Regions from separate parts of the Pantoea sp. SGAir0430 genome, predicted to be linked through region 3. Evidence: predicted binding sites of a transcription regulator. Region 3 holds the regulator's gene; each other region holds the start of a gene.
What was found. Region 3 encodes ArgR, which controls arginine synthesis, uptake and breakdown. Its sites were predicted from a motif close to ANTGAATAAAAATACANT; they were not measured.
Positions count from the first base shown of each region.

Region 1: a site for ArgR is predicted at 1,969-1,986, ahead of argC (N-acetyl-gamma-glutamyl-phosphate reductase). Genes of this name have one in related genera too.
Region 2: a site for ArgR is predicted at 1,150-1,167, ahead of argA (amino-acid N-acetyltransferase). Genes of this name have one in related genera too.

Region 1 covers NZ_CP039427.1:3,083,173-3,086,434, forward strand. Annotated here, with positions in the region: gene ppc (phosphoenolpyruvate carboxylase) at 1-523, opposite strand, end outside; gene argE (acetylornithine deacetylase) at 774-1,922, opposite strand; gene argC (N-acetyl-gamma-glutamyl-phosphate reductase) at 2,090-3,094, shown strand; gene argB (acetylglutamate kinase) at 3,113-3,262, shown strand, end outside.
Region 2 covers NZ_CP039427.1:3,916,306-3,919,567, forward strand. Annotated here, with positions in the region: gene argA (amino-acid N-acetyltransferase) at 1-1,117, opposite strand, end outside; gene amiC (N-acetylmuramoyl-L-alanine amidase AmiC) at 1,350-2,585, shown strand; tRNA gene E7738_RS18240 (tRNA-Met) at 2,674-2,750, opposite strand; tRNA gene E7738_RS18245 (tRNA-Met) at 2,803-2,879, opposite strand; tRNA gene E7738_RS18250 (tRNA-Met) at 2,932-3,008, opposite strand; gene mltA (murein transglycosylase A) at 3,216-3,262, shown strand, end outside.
Region 3 covers NZ_CP039427.1:3,381,506-3,384,767, forward strand. Annotated here, with positions in the region: gene yhcN (peroxide/acid stress response protein YhcN) at 1-44, opposite strand, end outside; gene E7738_RS16000 (YdgH/BhsA/McbA-like domain containing protein) at 148-414, opposite strand; gene yhcN (peroxide/acid stress response protein YhcN) at 505-768, opposite strand; gene argR (transcriptional regulator ArgR) at 1,261-1,731, opposite strand; gene mdh (malate dehydrogenase) at 2,152-3,087, shown strand; gene mscM (miniconductance mechanosensitive channel MscM) at 3,134-3,262, opposite strand, start outside.

The DNA.
Region 1 (3,262 bases), 300 kb from region 3:
TGACCTGGTTGCGTTCGTAGTCGGTGATGTCGCTGTGGTCGAGTTGTTGCAGACAGCTGTTCACTTCGCCCAGCTTGTGGATCAGCGTGCGGCGGGTAATTTCGGTCGGGTGAGCGGTGAGCACCAGCTCCAGCGACAGCTCCTCAATCGCCTGGCGGATGGCCGGCTCGCTGAGATCGCTCTGCTGTTTCAGGCGCTCGAAGGTCTTTTTCAGCAGCTCCGGATGGTTAGCACCGTCGCCGCTGCGCGAAATGGTTTGATACTGTTCTGCCACGTTGGTGAGGTTAAGGAACTGGCTGAACGCGCGTGCCACCGGCAGCAGCTCGTCGTTAGACAGGTTTTGCAGCGTGGAGAGCAGTTCCTTACGATGAGTGTCATTTCCTGCACGGGATGACTTAGAGAGCTTGCGGATGGTCTCCACCCGATCGAGGATGTTCTCTCCCAGTGCATCCTTTATCGTATCCCCGAGCAGTTTGCCGAGCATACTGACATTACTTCGCATTGCGGAATATTGTTCGTTCATGTGACCCTGACACCCTTATCGTCTTAAATATAAAACCTCATATACCCAACGGGCATAACATCGTCTTTTATCTAGCCACGGTTCTTCCTGTTCGTCAATTGACTTAAATTGCCGGTATCGTGCTGCTAACTATCGGAAATTCATCGAATTTAATTGACAGGAGGTGGGATAAGTTATTCTTATTATCAAATCCCGGATAATGACGGGGCAATTTGCTGATTTCGCAGTGAAATGCCCCATCTTTTAATCATCAATGGCAAAAATGCTGCACAACCTGAGTGATAAGCGCATGAGTCGGCTTAATAAATGCGGTATCAATAAACTCGTCCGGCTGATGCGCCTGATTGATGGATCCAGGCCCTAACACCAGCGTCGGGCACAACTGCTGGATAAACGGCGCTTCGGTGCAGTAATTCACCACTTCTGTCGGCACGCCCAGCAGCTTCTCCACCACTTTGACCAGTTCATGATCGGCCGGGCATTCGTAACCGGGAATCGGCGGATGCAGCTCACCCACAGTCAGACGGCCCGGCCAGCGCGCGCTCACCGGTGCCAGCGCTTCATTGAGTAAACCGTCGAGATCGCTCAGCGTCAGTCCCGGCAGCGGACGGATATCCATATGCAGCTCACAGCAGGCGCAGATGCGGTTCGCCGCGTCGCCGCCGTGGATATGGCCAAAGTTCATGGTCGGATAGGGAATGGCGAAGCCGTCATGGTGATAGCGCTCTTTCAGCGTATTACGCAGCTGCATCAGCTGAGTAATGGATTCATGCATCAGCTCGATAGCGTTCACGCCGCGCGCCGGATCGCTGGAATGACCGGACTGACCCTGAATGCGGATGGCGTGCGACAGATGGCCTTTGTGGGCGCGCACCGGTTTCAGCGACGTCGGTTCGCCGATGATGGCGCAGTCCGGCCGCAGCTGGGTCGATTCAGAGAAGTATTTCGCGCCGGCCATCGTGGTCTCTTCATCGGCGGTGGCGAGGATGTACAGCGGTTTGCTGAGCTTCGTCACGTCAACGTCACGCAGCGCATCGAGAATAAAGGCAAAGAAGCCTTTCATGTCGGCGGTGCCTAAGCCGTACAGCTTGTTGTCGTGTTCGGTCAGGGTGAAGGGATCGCGCGTCCAGCGGCCGTCGTCGTACGGCACGGTGTCGGTATGGCCCGCCAGCAGCAGGCCACCTGCGCCGCTGCCGCTGCGCGCCAGCAGGTTGAATTTGTGGCGTGTACCCGGCACCGGCTGGACTTCCACGCTGAAGCCGAGATCGCGGAACCAGCCCGCCAGCAAATTGATTAAAGTTTCATTGCTCTGATCCAGCGCGCTGTCGGTGGCGCTGATCGACGGTGTTGCAATCAGCTGGCGGTAGAGTTCGATAAAAGGTGGAATTTTTGTCTTCACTGTTGACGGTCCCTGGGTTAGGATGTATCAATATTAATGCATTAATAGTGAATAAAAATACATTAACGTCGTCTGCATGTGAACTGAAAAAAGCTGCAAACGGCATCGTGGGCAACGGGGCAATGCCGCGACCCGATACGTGTGACTGTAATAAGGTATACAGCCTGATGTTGAATACGCTGATCGTTGGTGCCAGTGGTTATGCTGGCGTAGAGCTTGCCACCTACCTGAATCGCCACCCGCATATGAACATAACCGCTTTGGCGGTTTCAGCGCAAAGCCCGGATGCCGGAAAGTTACTCTCCGATCTCCATCCGCAGCTGAAAGGCAGGGTCGATTTGCCATTGCAGCCGCTGGGTGATGCCGCAGAGTGGGCCGGCAAGGTCGATGTGGTGTTCCTCGCCACCGCACACGAAGTCAGCCACGATCTGGCCCCGGAATTCCTGAAAGCCGGCTGCGTGGTGTTCGACCTCTCAGGCGCGTTCCGCGTTAATGACGACGGCTTTTATCAACAGTATTACGGTTTCAGCCATCAGCACCAGGCGTGGCTCGACAAAGCCGTTTACGGCCTGGCCGAATGGAACCACGAGCAGATTAAAGACGCGCAGCTGGTGGCGGTACCGGGTTGCTATCCGACCGCCGCGCAGCTGGCGCTTAAGCCGCTGATTAAGGCTGGCCTGCTTAATCCGGCTCAGTGGCCGGTCATCAATGCCACCAGCGGCGTCAGCGGTGCCGGACGTAAAGCCAGCGTCACCACCAGCTTCTGTGAAGTCAGCCTGCAGCCGTACGGCCTTTTCAATCACCGTCACCATCCGGAGATTGTGGCCCATCTCGGCACGCCGGTGATCTTCACGCCGCATCTCGGTAATTTCCCGCGCGGCATTCTGGAAACCATCACCTGTCGTCTGAACGCCGGTGTGAGTCAGCAGGATGTGGCGGCGGCGTACCACAGCGCTTACCACGACAAACCGCTGGTGCGGCTGTACGACAAAGGCGTACCGGCGCTGAAAGCGGTGGTTGGCCTGCCGTTCTGCGATATCGGCTTTGCCGTGCAGGGCGAGCACCTGATTGTTGTCGCAGCGGAAGACAACCTGCTGAAAGGCGCCTCCTCACAGGCGGTGCAGTGTCTCAATATTCGTTTCGGCTTCCCCGAAACGCTGTCTCTGATTTAACGGACGGATAACCTGACCATGAGCAATCCTCTGATCATTAAGCTGGGCGGCGTACTGCTGGATAGCGAAGAAGCGCTGGCGCGTCTGTTTGATGCCCTGCTGGCGTACCGCACGCAGTATCAGCGTCCGCTGATCATCGTCCACGGCGGTGGCTGCCTGGTGGACGAG
Region 2 (3,262 bases), 530 kb from region 3:
TGCGATAGTCGGGGTGCACCGCCACGCAGGCCATCTCGCCGATTTGCTCGTCCGGGAACGGATAGAGCGCCGCGCAGGCGATGGTCATATTGTCGCGCTGAATAATGGTGAATTTGTCGATCTCCATCTCCAGCTGCTCGCGCGAACGGCGCACCAGAATGCCCTGCTGCTCCAGCGGACGAATCAGTTCGAGAATCCCGCCGATGTCGTTGATGTTGGCGCGGCGAATCTGCTCGGCCGACTCCATGACAATTTGCGTACCGATACCGTCACGCGAGAACAGTTCCTGCAGCAGTGCGCCATCTTCCTGATAGCTAATCAGATGGCTGCGGCGCACGCCGCTGCGGCAGGCTTTGACCGCGCCACGCAGGAAGCGCACGGTACCGGAGAGAAAATCACCGTCGCTCTCCATTTCATCAATACGCGTCTGCGCCTCGTTCGGGAACAGCTCGGAAATGATGGTGCCTTCGCGATCGGTTACGCCCTGTTCGGAGCAGAAACCGATCATCTTCTCGGCTTTCAGCTTAATCGCCAGCTGCGTCGCCACCTCTTCCGAGGTCAGGTTAAAGCTCTCGCCGGTCACCGAGACCGCTACCGGCCCCAGCAGCACAATGGCATTGTTATCCAGCTGACGATGGATCGCCTCTTCGTCAATCCGGCGGATGCGGCCGCTGTGGCAGTAATCGACGCCGTCATCCACGCCCAGCGGCTGAGCGATGATGAAGTTACCGCTCACCACATTAATATGCGCGCCCTGCAGCGGCGTATTATTCAGGCTCATCGACAGACGCGCCGTAATATCGAGCTGTAAACGCCCGGCCGCCTGCTTCACCAGCTCCAGCGATTGGGCATCGGTCACGCGCGTGTGTTTGTGATAAATCGGCTCCAGCTGCTGCTGCGCGAGGCTGGCATCGATCTGCGGCCGCGCGCCATAAACCACCACCAGGCGAATGCCGAGACTATGCAACAGGCCGATATCGTTAACGATGCTGGAGAAGTTCTCATGCTCGATGGCCTCGCCACCCAGCATGATGACAAACGTCTTGTCACGGTGGGCATTAATATAGGGAACGGTATGGCGAAAACCCTGAACCAGTTCGGTACTGCGTTCCTTCACGGTAAACCCTCTGTGAATGGTTATTCGAAATTTATGTATTTTTATGCTCTTTCGCCGCTTTTTGCAAGCATCGGACCTGACGTTACTTTACGATTTTCATGATGCAAGCCACGCTAACAGACTGCATTATCTGGTTTTTCCGGCAAGACAAGACATTCCTCATTGAATAAAGTTTTCGCCTTCTGCTCGTCAACTGACGATTTTTTAGACATAACACAGTAGCTGGAGCGGCATGTCCGAAGCTTTTACCCGAAGACGACTTTTACAGGGCGCAGGTGCGCTGTGGTTGCTGAGCGTGACGCGCAGCGGTTTTGCGGCCAGTCAGCACATTGTGGCCGTGCGCATCTGGCCATCCTCGACTTACTCGCGCGTGACGCTGGAATCCAACGTCGCGCTGCACTATAAGCAATTCACGCTGAGCAATCCCGAACGGCTGGTGATCGATATCCAGAACCTGCACATCAACAGTGCGCTGAAAGGCATTGATAAGCTGGTGCGGGTGGACGATCCCTACATTAAAACCGCGCGCGTCGGTCAGTTTGATCCCACCACGGTGCGCGTGGTGCTGGAGCTGAAGCGCAGCGTGGCACCGAAAACCTTCACCCTCGATCCGGTCGCGGGTATTCGCCACCGGCTGGTGGTCGATCTCTATCCCAGCCAGTCGTCACAGGAAGAGGATCCGCTGCTGGCGTTACTGAAGGATTACAACCAGGGCGAACTGGAGCGCGATCAACCGGCGCAGGCGCCGCTACCGGGCAAAGCCGGGCGCGATCGACCGATTATTATCATGATTGATCCCGGTCACGGCGGGGAAGATCCCGGCGCGCATGGCAAGTACAAAACGCGCGAGAAAGATATCGTGCTGAAGATTGGACGCTATCTGAAAGCGCTGATCGATAAAGAACGTAATATGAAGGCTTACATGACACGCAACGAAGATGTGTTTATACCGCTGCGCGTGCGGGTCGCGAAAGCGCGTAAGCAGCGCGCCGATCTGTTTGTCTCGATTCACGCTGACGCTTTTACCAGCCGGGCGGCGCGCGGCTCTTCGGTCTTCGCGCTCTCCACCAGCGGCGCAACCTCGGCCGCCGCGCGCTTTCTCGCCCAGACGCAGAACGAAGCGGATTTGATCGGCGGGGTCAGCATGAGTGGCGATCGCTATCTCGACCACACCATGTTCGATATGGTGCAGCGGCAGACCATCAGCGACAGCCTGAAGTTTGGCAAAGAAGTGCTGACGCGCATGGGCCACATTAACCACCTGCATAAACGCACGGTGGATCAGGCCGGCTTTGCGGTGCTGAAAGCGCCGGATATCCCGTCGATTCTGGTGGAAACGGCGTTTATCAGTAACGTTGAAGAGGAGCGGAAGCTGCGTACCCCGCGCTATCAGCATCAGGTGGCGGAAGCCATTCTGCACGGTATTAAGGCGTATTTTGACAAAGGCGGCGTGCTGGCACGACGTTAGGGCAGGGCGGCAGCGATGCCGCTTTTTACAGGGCGCAGAAACAAAAAAACACCCGTCAGGGTGTTGTGATGTTCTTCCGCAGAAGAAGTGGTTGCGGGGGCCGGATTCGAACCGACGACCTTCGGGTTATGAGCCCGACGAGCTACCAGGCTGCTCCACCCCGCGTCCGTCTGTCGCACTGAGCGACTTTGCACATTGTATTCTTCGTTAAGACAATTGGTTGCGGGGGCCGGATTCGAACCGACGACCTTCGGGTTATGAGCCCGACGAGCTACCAGGCTGCTCCACCCCGCGTCCGTCTGTCGCGCTAAGCGACTTGCCACATTGTCTCTTCATCACGAAGAATTGGTTGCGGGGGCCGGATTTGAACCGACGACCTTCGGGTTATGAGCCCGACGAGCTACCAGGCTGCTCCACCCCGCGTCCGTGGATGCGCACTATACACCGGGCGTATGATGATGCAACCCCTTTTTTGCGTTAAAGCGCTAAATAGACAAACAGTTGCTGAATTATTTGGCCATTGGGCGATTTATTATACAGATGTGAGCGCGCTAGCCTGCGGCAGATTTCATTCTGTCTGCCCCTTTGCTATCGTCGCCGTGCAAACAACCAGCTTAAAAAGAGAAGGTAATGAAAGGACATTGGGCGAAGTATGCACTTACTGGCGCATTTCTGGC
Region 3 (3,262 bases):
AGAGAAAGCAGCGTAGCGGTTGCGATGGTTGTTTTGATTTTCATAATTCGTCTCCTCATTAGAATCAACAACCTGCGGCACTAAGAGGGTAAGCGGGTCGTCGATCTTCTCCCGGCGACTGCATAACGCCGGATCGATAGTTAAAGTTTATTTGTACAGTTCAGCCGTCACGTGGAAGGTGTTGTCCTGATTGTTCTCAATGATGCGGTAATGGCTGGCACCCTGAGCATCGGCTTTCTGGGACAGTTCCTGACGGATATTGGTCTGGTCGCCGTCGACGCCGCTCACGCTAATGGTCTGATTCAGCGGCTGCAGATTTTCAGCCTGGGTGTTGGTTACCAGGGTGGCAGCACTGGCGCCAAAAGACAGAACGGAAGCCAGACTCAGTACAGCAATAGATAATTTGGTTTTCATGATTCACTCTCCTGAAATGGGGTGGGCAACCTGAGAGGCAAACGCCTCTCAAATGGGTCGCCGTTCACACTGCATCTTGTTCCGGCAAACTTATTTATAAAGTTCCGCGGTTGCGTGGTAGCTGTTGTCGTTATAAGCCTCAACAACGCGATAGGCTTTAGCACCTTGCGCTTCAGCTTTGGCGTTCAGCTGCTGATGGATATCCATCGGTGAGCCGCCAATGCCGCTGACGCTGATGGTGCCGACCGGCTGCAGGTTCGCTGCCTGTTCGGCATTGATAGAATCTGCGGCGAAAGCACCAAATGACAGGGCAGATAGAACACTCAGGGTGGCGATAGTAGTTTTAACGTTCATGGTATTTTTCCTCGTCTTCTGTTTTTCTCTTTTTGATTTCGTGTGATTTGCATCACGAAAAGAAGTATAGATCTAATCACCCATGAAATTAATATCCCGCTAATAATGATTGGTTGTAATTCTTTATCCTTATGGCACATTTTTATAACGCAAAGTTATTAAAACCGCCTGGATCTTAACCAGGAGGGTGTATTTCCATGCAAAAACAATGATCTGCATCAAATTATCTTTTTGTGCGAAACAATGTGGTTGATCAAGCTGGCTGTGCGCTAAAAGCAAGAGATAACCGCTAAGCACTAATTGTAAAACAGCGTAAAATAGCGCAAAGGGTTAAGCAGGCGAAAAGGTCGTACCAATACCTTCGCGCATTGAGAACCCGGCGGAATATGGCTAAGCGGTTATTTTGTAAGGTGTTGGCGGTAAAACAGCGGGAGGAACGCGGGCGGGCAGGCAAGGTTACCGGCAGGTGAACCGCCGGTAACAGACAGGGTTTTATAGTTCCTGTTCGAATAACACCAGCACGGCGTCATGCAGCTGTTTCACCGTAAAGGCACGCGCTGGCGTAATAAAGATAGTGTCGTCACCGGCGATGGTGCCGAGAATGCCTTCGGCTTTGCCGAGGGAGTCGAGCAGGCGGGCGATCAGCTGGGCCGCGCCCGGGCTGGTATGAATCACTACCAGCGCATCGTTATAGTCGATATCCAGCACCAGATTCTTCAGCGGGCTGGTGGTGGTGGGCACGCCCAGTTCGGCAGGCAGGCAGTACACCATCTCCATTTTGGCGTTACGCGTGCGCACCGCGCCAAACTTGGTCAGCATACGAGAAACTTTTGACTGGTTGATGTTGCCGAAGCCGTCTTCCTGCAGCGCCTGGACAATTTCGCCCTGAGAGCTGAACTTTTCTTCTTTCAGTAAGGCTTTGAACGCCTTTATCAGATCGTCTTGTTTAGATGGGTTTCGCATAAGCTACCAATAAAAGAGGGTTGCAGCAGGCAACAGGCCCGTCGCAGATAAATTATTATGCATTTAGATGAATTTTTATGCAATAAGCGGATGCGTGAATTCACGGCATGCGCGTGTGGGGCGGGCATGATAACAGAGTTTTATCCTGCACCAAAATCGCGCGCTGGCGCGCAAAGCGAAGGTTGCAAAGTTGTTATATTATTGAAGTGGTAACAACAAAACGATGATCATTGCCGTCCATAGTCTTCTGGCTGCGACTGGATCATTCAGGCGACTTCTGAAGTGGAGATGTCTCGGGAGCCGATTGCGGCGTAATGTTATTGCGCGACAGGTGTGTCGCTATCGCCTGAGAAGTTGATTAAACTCGTAACCTGATGGATTTCCGGCATATCTCTGCCCCACCTTAATAAGGAGTTCAGGATGAAAGTTGCCGTTCTCGGTGCAGCTGGTGGTATTGGCCAGGCACTCGCTCTGCTGCTCAAGACCCAATTACCCGCAGGTTCAGCCCTCTCACTGTATGACATTGCCCCGGTGACGCCAGGCGTCGCGGTTGATCTCAGCCACATTCCTACCGCCGTGAAAGTCGAAGGGTTCAGTGGCGAAGATGCGACGCCGGCTCTGCACGGCGCCGATGTGGTGCTGATCTCGGCCGGTGTGGCACGCAAACCTGGCATGGACCGCGCCGATCTGTTTAACGTCAACGCCGGCATTGTGCGTAACCTGATTGAACAGGTGGCGACCACTGCGCCAAAAGCGCTGATTGGCGTCATCACCAACCCGGTAAATACCACGGTGGCGATTGCCGCCGAAGTGCTGAAAAAAGCCGGGGTGTACGATAAAAACCGGCTGTTTGGCGTCTCAACGCTGGATGTGATTCGCGCCAACACCTTTGTCGCTGCCCTGAAGGGCAAACAGCCTACGGAGATTGAAGTGCCGGTGGTCGGCGGGCATTCAGGCGTGACCATTCTGCCGCTGCTGTCGCAGGTTAAAGGCGTCAGCTTCAGCGAGCAGGAGATCGCCGACCTGACGAAACGTATTCAGAATGCCGGTACCGAAGTGGTGGAAGCCAAAGCCGGTGGCGGCTCGGCGACGCTGTCGATGGGCCAGGCGGCTGCGCGCTTTGGTCTGTCGCTGATTCGTGCACTGCAGGGCGAAGCCAATGTCGTTGAATGCGCCTATGTGGAAGGCGACGGCGAGTACGCGCGCTTCTTCTCGCAGCCGCTGCTGCTGGGCAAAAACGGTATCGCCGAACGCCGTCCGCTCGGGCCGCTCAGTGATTTCGAACAGCAGGCGCTTAACGGCATGCTGGAGACGCTGAAAAAAGATATCGCGCAGGGCGAAGAGTTTGTGAAGTAACTCGCGCGTAAAGAAAAAACGCCCGGCGCATGCCGGGCGTTTTGTTTTACAGGCCACCAGATTTGAAAGTCCGGCTGGCAGTCGAACCGTTGCTGGCCGGCGTTTTGCGCCCCAGCGTTTCCATGCGAACCTGGAACGGCGGGAACGGCATCTCAATGCCATGCTCTTCAAAGCC